One region of the Chitinophaga sp. CCNWYY40 genome, then DNA from elsewhere that is predicted to be linked to it. Evidence: riboswitches for the same ligand, from Rfam matches in the RefSeq annotation. Region 1 holds a riboswitch; the other holds the start of a gene.
What was found. A riboswitch is a leader RNA that binds a small molecule or an ion and turns the genes downstream of it on or off. The one in region 1 is predicted to bind cobalamin.

Region 1 (5,511 bases):
ATCGCCAGAACCCTGGAGTTAAAAGAAGAAACCGGCGAAGCAGTGGTACAATATCTTTTTGATCTTAATTCAAAAATAAACATCCCGCATCATCTCCGCGATATCGGCGTTACGGATGCACACGTGGAAACACTGGCTGACCTGGCACTCGCCGATTTTGCCCATCCCAACAACCCGAAACCAGTTACCCGGGAAGATTTCAAACAGTTGTACCTAAACGCGCTATAGATCATGAAGAAAAAGATAGGGATCAGCTATACGGAAGCCAGTTTTGCCAATTATGAAAACTGGTTTACACCCGAAGACCTCGGTGATGACCTCGAAGTGGTGATCCTTTCCTTTCTGCGTAATAACGTGGAAGATATTTATACCTGCGATGGCCTGGTGCTCACCGGTGGCGTAGATGTAATTCCTTCGCTGTATGGCGGCGCTGAAAACTATCCGCATCAGCCGCATGAATTTTTGCCCGAAAGGGATGCCTTTGAAAAACGCATCTATGAGTATTCCCAACAGCAACAGCTGCCTGTATTGGGCATCTGCCGCGGACTACAATACATCAATATCCTCGAAGGCGGAAAAGTATATGAAGACATCGGCGAAGCCGCCAACAAAATTCATAAAAAAGATACCAGCGATAAAATACATGGAGTAAACATCCGGAAAGATTCATTGCTGTACGCCGTTACCGGCCAGGAAAAAGGACAGGTGAACAGTGCGCATCACCAGGGCATCCATCCGGCTAAGCTGGGGAAAAATATTATGGTGAGCGCCACTTCCGATACCAGCGATGAAATGATTGAGGGTATTGAATTCAAAGATAAAACCGGTAAAGGATTTATGCTTTGCGTGCAATGGCATCCGGAAAGAATGCCGGAGAAGGAAAGCAACCCGCTCTCCCAACAAATCAAAACACAATTTCTTCAAGCAGTTAGAAACCATACGAAATGAGAATCTTTAATCCTGCCACCGCACAAACCCTCGCCGTTCTCAGAGAAGATTCACTGGCAAGAGTAGTTGAGAAAACCGCATTACTCCGGCTGGCATTCGCCCACTGGTCGGCCAAACCACTGGCAGAGCGTATCAAAGTGATTGCCCGGTTCAACCAGCAGCTGGAAAAGAGAGTAGAGAAACTGGCGGGCATACTTACTTCCGAATCAGGAAAACCATTGCAGCAATCGCGCAATGAAATCAACGGCGCTGTAGCCCGGATCAACTGGATGCTGGACAATGCAGAGAAGTACCTGTCGGACGAATGGGTAACCAATACGGATACACTAAAGGAAAAAATCTCTTACGAACCACTGGGGGTTATCTGCAATATCTCTGCCTGGAACTATCCCTACCTGGTAGGCGTAAATGTTTTTATTCCCGCGCTGCTGGCCGGTAACACCGTATTGTACAAACCCTCGGAATACGCTACCCTCACGGGTATGGAAATAGAGAAACTTTTCTATTACGCCGGCCTTGAACAAAATGCTTTCAAAATAGCCATTGGTGGAAAAGCCACCGGCGAAAACCTGATGGACCTGCGCGTGGATGGTTACTTCTTTACCGGCTCCTATAAAACCGGTAAATACATCTATGAAAAAGTAGCGTCCAGGATGTTGCCCTGTCAACTTGAACTTGGCGGCAAAGATCCGCTTTATGTAACAGACGATATCGAAGATATTGCAGCAGTGGCCGCAGCTACCGCCGATGGCGCCTTTTATAACAACGGCCAGAGCTGCTGCGCTGTAGAACGCATCTACGTACACGAAAAAGTATACGACGAATATGTAGCCGAATTTGTAAAGGCAGTTAAATCCTGGAAACTGGGATTGCCCACAGATGACGGCGTATACTTTGGCGCCATCACCAGGAAAGAACAACTAAAAGTACTCGAAAACCAGGTGCTGGAAGCGCGTGCAAAAGGCGCCACCCTGAAACTTGGCGGCCATATCATTGTGCATGAAGGCAACTTCTTTGAGCCCACCATCCTCACAGATGTGGATCACAACATGAAAATTATGCAGGAAGAAAGCTTTGGTCCGGTGATAGGCATCATGAAAGTAAGCAGTGACAAAGAAGCCATCGAACTGATGAACGATACGGAGTACGGGCTCACTGCTTCGGTATACTCTTCCAACGGGGAACGTGCGCAGGAAATTCTTTCACAGGTAAATGCAGGCACCGGCTACTGGAATTGCTGCGACCGGGTTACAGCAGGACTACCGTGGGCAGGCAGAAAGCATTCAGGTTTTGGCGCAACGTTATCGCACCAGGGATTGAGGGCGTTTACGAAAACAAAGGCGTGGCAGATGAAAGGATAAGTTTTATATACGTGCTTTTTACGAAAGCGTGATGCAATGTTGAATTGTATCACGCTTTTTTTATTGGGGCCACAAAGGGGCCAACATACGGGCCATAAAGGAGCCATCCATCCATTGCCCACACCCTCCTCCACTTCATTTTGGCATTTATACCTAATTACCGTAGGTTTGCCTCCGCATTTGGTTCCGCCCCGCGGCGGATTAAAAGGGAATCCGGTGTAAAACCGGAGCTATCCCCGTAGCTGTAATCCTGCATTTATCGTCAGATAAATTGTTTTTCCGGATGAACTCCATACCACTGTCTGCCTGTCCGGCAGATGGGAAGGTCCCGGAAAAGCAGGTAAGCCAGAAGACCTGCCTTTTGTAATTGATCATTCAACGCTTTCGGGTGAAATGCCATGAATGTAGGCCTGCCAGCCATTTATGCGCTGTTATTCTTTTTCGTTTAGCCTTAGGCGTGATGCCGGGAGGATAACCGGTATTATGATCATTTTTCCAGGGTTCTTACCCCGGAGAAAAGTGCGTCGTATTTTCTTAACAAAACAATAAATATGAAAAAACAGTTATTATCCTTTCTGTCTGCAGCATTAATGCTGTTTGTTGCTTCCTGTCAAAAAGATGATGCCTTACAACCCCTCGAACGCCAACGTACCAACGAAGCGGGTACCGGCGGCGTTACGGCATCATTAATCGCCGGTAAATACGGCAATGGATTCTTTATCGCTAACGAAGGATGGTTTGGTCATGGTACCGGCGATCTGCATTTCTATTCCTACAGCGGCGATAGTCTTGTTTCCAATATTTACCATGCAGAAAACCCCACAGGCGCATTGGGTGGCCCTTCCAATACCCTGCAGTATGCCACTGTATTCAACGGCAAAATGTATATCGTTGTAAAAGCCGGCGGCCCACTGGTAGTAACAGATGCAGGCAGCCTGGTTGAAACCGGCCGTATCACTACCCTGCCAGGTAATGATGGTCATGCCTTTATTGGTGTGGATGCCACCCGCGGACTGCTGAGTGCAAGCGATGGCGTATATCCCATTACGTTACCTTCCCTTGCAGTAGGCGCTAAAGTAACTGGTGTAGCCGGTTACACCGGTGATATGTTAAAAGCCGGCAGCTATATTTTCGTGTTGTCCCAAACAGATGGTATCGTTGCTTTAAACAGCACCACGTACGCTGTAGTAAAAAAATTCGGCGCGGCTAACCTGGCCTTCGCTGCCGGTAAAGATGGCGGCGTATATGCTACCAACTCCGATTCCCTGATCCGCATAGACCCCGCTACACTGGTGCGCACTGCCGTGAAACTGCCTTTCACTGTACCGTCTCCGTGGGGAGCGTGGCGCCACGCGGCTATCACTGCCTCTACGACGGAGAATGCTGTTTACATTGTGCGTAACAACGGTTTTGCCGGTGGTACCCAATTGTACCGCTATATCATTGGCAACACCGCATCGCTTGCATCTCCTTTTATCACACTGCCTTCCGGCCAATATTTCTATGGCGCCGGTGCTGCGTATAACAAGGATAAAAATGAACTGGTAATGACTACATTGAATGGCTCTTTCACCGGAGATGTGAACAGGGTACTGATGTATGACGCTACTACCGCTACACTGAAAAAAACACTCACTTACAACGGATGGTATTTCCCGGCCATGCCTGTGTTTCATGAGTAGAGGATGAAATAAAGAGAGGGTGCCTCAAAATTTTTACGGGACAGAACATCTATGTGGGGCTTAGATGTCCACTTTAAAAGCAGGATGGTGAGACACCTTCTCTTTTTCGCTTCCCAATTATTCATCCATTAATTCCCTTTCTATCTAGAAGTCTAATTTACCGCCATACTCAAATCGAAATCTTCCTGCCTTAACCCTTCCGATGTAATTTTAGACTTGAACCTGGCAGCCCTGCTATTACATACATTTTAAATTCCGAATTGTGTTTTTATATTGTTCATAAAAGTTTCATCCTTTTTGTCTTTTCGACAAAAGCATTCTAGCGTCTTGTCCAATAACGTACCTCAGTTGATTTTTGCCGTCAGTTGAGGTTTCAAAAATAAACTGTGCAACTGCATCAGCAGATAGGGCGCTTTGGGTGATAAAGCGTTCCTAAAGGAAATGCCATTCTACCCTCGCCGATTAAATATTGATGATAAGTCCTTCTTGTTTTTGCGGAATTCTCATGGTTGCAATTACATTCCAACCTTTGGAGCAAATAATATCGCTGTTGCTCCGCCAAGTCCTGTAGATGATCCTGTGATAAAATAGTTTCTTCATAAAATGATTTAATTAATAAAGGTAAGTGTAGGCTTTCCGAAACTCCTTCTGGTTATCTAACCAGAAGTTAATCTTTAAATCCAATGGCTGTAACGCTATGCGATTTAAGCTATTTGGCACTTAAATAAACCAATACAAAATGTGATACTCACATTCAGTTAAATGACTGACGGAATTCAAGCGGTGTAATGTTCGTTTGTTTCTTAAAAAGCTTACTAAAAGACTGCGGATATTCAAAACCCAATTCATAAGCAATTTCACTGACCGTCATATTGGTAGAGGTTAGGATATGTTTGGCTTTTTCAATTAGTTTATCATGGATATGCTGTTGTGTGCTTTGACCCGTAAGGCTTCTAAGCATATCACTTAGATAATTAGCAGACATATTCAGTTCGGTGGAAAAATACTGGACAGAAGGTATTCCTTTTAAGGAAAGATTATTTCCCTCAAAATAATCATTCATTAACTTTTCAAAGTTGATAAGCAATTCACTGTTTGCTGTTTTCCTTGTTATAAACTGCCGATTGTAGAACCGGTTACAATAATTCAGCAGCAACTCAATTTGTGAGATAAGTATATCTTGACTATAAACGTCTATCCTCGAACTATATTCTTTTCGGATAGTGTCCATTACTTCTTCAACAATTGTTGCTTCCTTGTCGGAGAGGTGAAGAGCTTCATGTACAGCATAAGAAAAAAAGCCAAACTGAGTAATCTTTGCGGCCAAAGAATAAGCCCTTATAAAATCCGGGTGTATCAGCATTGTCCAACCTTGTAAGTTCACGTTGTCTGCGAGTTCAGAAACAATGACTTGATTGGGTCCGTGGAAAACCATTGCACCTTCCTGAAAATCATAGTAATGCTGTCCATACCTCATCGTACCAGTATAATTTATTTTCCTGCTGATGGTATAGAAATCA
Region 2 (5,511 bases), 190 kb from region 1:
TACGATATCATCCGCTGGAAACAGGGCAGCCTGCTGGCCGCTGATGTGAAGGGGATGAAGAAATCACTGGCCGCAGTGCCATCACAGGTAAGCAATATGGCAGCAGATGCCAACGGCTATATTATTGTAATGACCGGCAGGCAGTTTGTAGATCCGAAACACTACCTGTTCCCGGTTCCGCTGACCCAAATGCAACGCAATCCTGCACTCGGACCACAAAATCCCGGCTGGGAATAATGCTTACATAAAACTTACATCATGAAAATATTCTCTTTTCTCCTGTTGTGTGCTTGTTCTTACAAAGCATCGGCAAGCGATACTCTCCGGATCATGACTTATAATATTCACCACTGTAATCCTCCTACAAAGAGCAAAACAGGTGAAATTGAAGTAGATGCCATTGCCAATGTGATCAACGGCCAACAACCCGACCTCGTAGCGTTACAGGAAGTAGATGTAAATACAAAACGCTCCGGCAGTATTGACCAGGCTGCGCAACTGGCCGCCAAAACCGGTATGCAGGTATATTTTGCCAAAGCCATTGATCATGATGGCGGCGAATACGGCGTAGCCATTTTATCGAAGTTTCCTTTAACCGGTACGCAAACCGTACACCTGCCGGAAACAGCGAATCCCGCCAGTGAAGATCGCGTAGTAGCATTGGCAAATATCACTTTACGTAGCGGCAAAAAATTCGTTTTCGCCTGCACCCATATGGATGTTAGTAATGCAGCTGTGAGAGATGAACAGGCAGCTGAGATCAACAAAATTGCAGCCGCCAAATCTGTCCCCTTCATCCTTGCAGGCGATCTTAACTGCCAACCGGAAAGCGCTTCTTACCAGGTATTGCTGAAGAAGTTCACTCCTTCCTGTACTGGTTGCGGGTTCACTATCCCGGTGAACAACCCCAATAGGGTGATTGATCACATTATGTGGACAAACGCCCCGGGGTTTGCGGTGAAAAGCAGTAGTGTGGTAAATGAGCCGTATCCATCGGACCATTTGCCGGTGGTAGCGGAGATTGTTATAAAGTAATGTATTTCAGGCCGCGTAAATCTTAGGGTTTATGCGGCTTTATTGTTTTAAGAATTCTTATTCACTGTTGCTTCTATAATACAATCAATTACCTTTCCCGCGTTACAATTATTAAGCCCTGCGCCCCAGCAGGCATTAAACTCGAGAACAAACCAACCTATTGATTCATTAAAAGCTATGTCAACAACAACGACATTCGGTAGCAGGGTCTTGTGACTATTCATAAAATCTCTCAAAAAAGCTCTTCCTTCTGTTAGGTCAGCAGCACCTTCATATAAGGCAATGTCTTTAATCACACCATCCATAATGAAGGCCCGCGCTTCCGCCTGAATTTCATCTACAACTGATGACACTAAAATCTCTTCATTGTCTGGCAAACCTGTTGTTATCTGTCTGAAATCAGATATGGTCTGAAAAATGCCGGCAGTAAATATTTTCGGGACAACGGGTTTAATAAAAACGGGAAAGTCATTTTCTACAACTTGTCCTACTTGTTTTAACTCAATATGCCGCCTGATCCATTTGTTTTCCAACCGGGCTATTAATGTATCATCCGGAGAAAGAAGGTCTACATCATAAATCTGTGCAAGTACCAACGCAAATGTCTGGTTTCCATAAATTGCGATCGGTTGTTTTGCCAAAACTTCATCCTTCACCCAATATTTCCCCAATCGCCTTATAGTTCCACCGCTATCTGTCCAGGTTGCAAAAATCTGTTCAAATTCATTATCCGTCTTTTCTGGTATCAGCAGTATAGGGAAAATCTTCATGCAGAAATAATTTAAGAAGTTCTGCTAAAAATAAGACAAAATTGTTATCCATATATAATTAGTAACGTTGTACAAATTGGCTCATGATAACATTAGAGCAATGTCTTCCTGTTTGTTACGGGGAATAATTTTTGTAGAAAAAAATATAAACCCAATCTCTCAAAAAACTATCCGTTATGACATCATTCACAGACTTCTTTACTGCTTATGGCCGTGCCTCCTTAGCTAACGACGCCGGTATCATCGCCAACTGCTATGCAGAAAACTTTATGGCCGCAGGGCCATCAGGAAGCATGACTTTCAAGAACGATGAAAAGTTCACGCAATGGCTGGAAGAGATGTTTAAATTTAACCGGAAGATTGGCATGCAGGAAATGAAAGTCATTAAAGTGGAAACATCGCCGATGGGGGAATATTATATCAGGGCGTTGGTGAGGTGGGGAGCTGTTTACTCAAAAAATCCAAGTGAGATCATTGAATTTGAGATTACTTACATTTTATATCACGTTAATGATGCACTCAAAATAATCATGTACGTTAGTCATGAAAACGAGGAAAATGTTTTAAAAGAAAAAGGAATCATCCCTTAGCGCGCCGGGAACAATTCAGTATATTGTAAGAAAAAAAATGCGCCCTGTTATATTCAGCCTCCTACTAACCATCATCAGCACCTCACTCTATGCCCAATCGCAGGAAGAAGCAGTGAAAGCCACTATTAACCAGTTGTTCACGGCCATGAATAATTCAGACAGCGTTGCAGTAGCCGCCTGTTTCGCACCGGGAGCAGTATTGCAGTCGGTAGCGGAAACCAAAGCAGGTAAGGATACCATCCGTACTACTACTATCCATGAATTTGCGTCGTTTATAGGCAAGTTGCCGCTCAATGCGGCCGACGAGCGTATCGTGTTTGGCAGCATCCTGATAGATGGCCGGCTGGCTTCCGTATGGACGCCCTACCGCTTCTTTTTCAAAGGACAGTTCTCCCACTGCGGGGTGGACTCCTTTCAAATGGTGAAGCTCCCCGATGGATGGAAGATCCAGTATCTCATTGATACCAGGCGCAAAGATAATTGCGAGGAAGCAGCTGCCGCTGGGAGATGATATTACTCCCTCCATACTTCCCGCATACTTCTCAGATACTTCTCGGATACTTAGGAGTCGTCTATGCATCGTATTCCCCATACAGTCCCCATACAGTCCCCATACAGTCCCCATACACTCACCATACACTCATGATACACTCTCCATACACTCCCCATACACTATCAATAAAAAGGGCCTGGCATAATCCGGCAAAAAGCGGCAAAAACGGCGGATTTGTTTCCCCACCAACCCAACATGGCATAATTTCGAAGAACTGGTGAATGCAGGTTTCCACATGATCAGTTCAGATACCGGCAAGCTGCCTGCCGTCCGGATATCTGTCCCATGTTTTGAATCGATCAAATAATAACCTACTTTTGCCCCGCTATGGTTCAGGTATGTCCACTCCGGATATGCCTGATTAAAAGGGAACTCGGGTGAAAATCCCGGACAGTCCCGCTGCTGTAAGTCTCATATAATGCTCAGGCATCGCCAATCAGACCACTGTTGAACGTTCAATGGGAAGGTCGCCTGAAGCAGAGATAAGTCAGAATACCTGCCATACGACTGATTTTTTAAGCTTTCGTGGAATGAAGCTTGGGAATAAATTCAATCTGCGGGTATCCCCCGTATCTTGTCTCTTTCCTGATTATTTTTCTTATTGCGAAAGCTGTTGATGGAACATTAACAAGCTTGGGAATGATGCGTTTCAAAACACCGGCGAAAGCCGCCGGGATGTTGCTGTTATTGCTCTGCGGAGTAGTTGCTGCCTTTGCACAACAGGCCGACAGTGTAACATCCAAAGACCTCCGGGAGGTTTCCGTTACAGCGCCGCGCACGGCCAGGGAAGTAAGCCCCGGGCAGAAAATGCAGGCGAAAGAACTGGAGCGGCTGGGCAGTCACTCCGTGGCAGATGCAATCCGCTTTTTCGCCGGGTTGCAGGTAAAGGACTATGGCGGTATCGGCGGACTCAAAACCGTTGATATCCGCAGCATGGGCACTAACCAGGTAGGCGTATTTTATGATGGCATCCAACTGGGTAACGCCCAGAATGGCCAGGTAGACCTAGGCCGGTTTTCGCTGGATAATATGGAAGAAATTGCCCTGTACAACGGGCAGAAAAGTAACATATTCCAGCCGGCGAAAGACTTTGGATCAGCCGGCGCCATCTATCTCACTTCTCTCAAACCCAAATTTGCACCCGGAGAAAAAACACATCTCAGAGGCACTATAAAAACCGGTTCTTTTGGCCTGTTCAACCCCTCCCTGCTGTGGCAGCAAAAGATCAGCAGCAAAGTTTCTGCCTCCTTCAGCACCGAATGGATCAATGCAACCGGCAGGTATAAATTTTCTTACCAGAAACGCGATGAAAACGGGCACCTGGTATATGATACCAGCGCTTACCGGAAGAACGGCGATATCAATGCCGTGCGCGTGGAAGGTGGATTCAATGGCCTGCTGAATGGCGGCGAATGGAGCACCAAAGTGTATTACTACCAGTCGGAACGCGGGCTGCCAGGATTCATCGTCAACGGCGTATTCGGGCATGTGGACCGCCAATGGGATCAGAACATCTTTGTGCAATCCAGCTTCCGGAAAGATATCACCAAACGTTACAGCATCCTGCTGAACGGAAAATACGCTTACGACTATACGCGCTTCCTGGCGCCTGATACCGCCCGGCTTTATATCGATAACCACTACCGCCAATATGAAATGTATTTCTCAATGGCGCACCAGTATGCCCTTACCAACTGGTGGACCATTGCGGCTTCCGGCGACTTCCAATGGAACCGCCTGGATGCCGATCTTACCAACTTCAGCTACCCTACCCGTTATACAACGCTGACTGCCGCCGCCACAAATATCAGCTTCAACCGCTTCAGCGCACAGGCCAGCCTGCTGGGTACCTTCGTAAATGAAACGGTAAAGAAAAATGCATCGGCGCCATACCAGCAGAAATTTACACCGGCAGTATTTGTTTCGTGGCAACCCACGCACTCACCGGATTTCCGGCTGCGCGGGTTTTACAAACAGATCTTCCGCATGCCTACTTTTAACGACCTGTATTATACCGAGATCGGCAACCGCTTCCTGAAGCCGGAATTCGCCACACAATACGATGTGGGATTCACCTGGAATAAAACCTTTGCCAACAGCTGGATCACACAGGCAGGTATTGAAACAGACGCTTATTACAACGAAGTAAATGATAAGATAGTAGCCGTTCCCGGCGCCAGCATGCTCAGCTGGCAAATGGAGAACCTGGGATTTGTAAAAATAAAAGGCGTGGATGTAAAAGCAAAAGCGCTGTGGCTTATAAAAAAACAGGTGCAGTTCAGTACACGCCTCACTTACACCTACCAACGCGCACAGGATTTCACTGATCCGTCCGACAGCTTCTACGGCGATCAGATCGTTTATATTCCCCGTCACAGCGGCTCGCTCATACTCGGCGCCGACTATAAACAATGGGAAGCCAACTACAGCTTCATCTATACCGGGGAAAGATACAACAGCAAAGAAAATAAGTTAAAGAACTACGTGGAACCCTGGTATACCAGCGATCTTTCACTGGGTAAACAATTCAATTATAAACATACCCGGTTCCATGTAACGGCAC

Region 2: linked by a shared signal. The riboswitch ahead of V7S65_RS00860 (TonB-dependent receptor) and the one ahead of V7S65_RS00080 (DUF5074 domain-containing protein) in region 1 are both predicted to bind cobalamin.

What each region holds. Positions count from the first base shown of each region.
Region 1 covers NZ_JBBHLF010000001.1:20,184-25,694, reverse strand. Annotated here, with positions in the region: gene V7S65_RS00095 (iron-containing alcohol dehydrogenase) at 1-228, shown strand, start outside; gene V7S65_RS00090 (gamma-glutamyl-gamma-aminobutyrate hydrolase family protein) at 232-948, shown strand; gene V7S65_RS00085 (aldehyde dehydrogenase family protein) at 945-2,309, shown strand; cobalamin riboswitch at 2,474-2,685, shown strand; gene V7S65_RS00080 (DUF5074 domain-containing protein) at 2,861-3,991, shown strand; gene V7S65_RS00075 (helix-turn-helix domain-containing protein) at 4,746-5,511, opposite strand, start outside.
Region 2 covers NZ_JBBHLF010000001.1:210,748-216,258, reverse strand. Annotated here, with positions in the region: gene V7S65_RS00885 (RagB/SusD family nutrient uptake outer membrane protein) at 1-237, shown strand, start outside; gene V7S65_RS00880 (endonuclease/exonuclease/phosphatase family protein) at 259-1,035, shown strand; gene V7S65_RS00875 (ATP-grasp domain-containing protein) at 1,083-1,805, opposite strand; gene V7S65_RS00870 (hypothetical protein) at 1,982-2,395, shown strand; gene V7S65_RS00865 (nuclear transport factor 2 family protein) at 2,433-2,906, shown strand; cobalamin riboswitch at 3,260-3,466, shown strand; gene V7S65_RS00860 (TonB-dependent receptor) at 3,588-5,511, shown strand, end outside.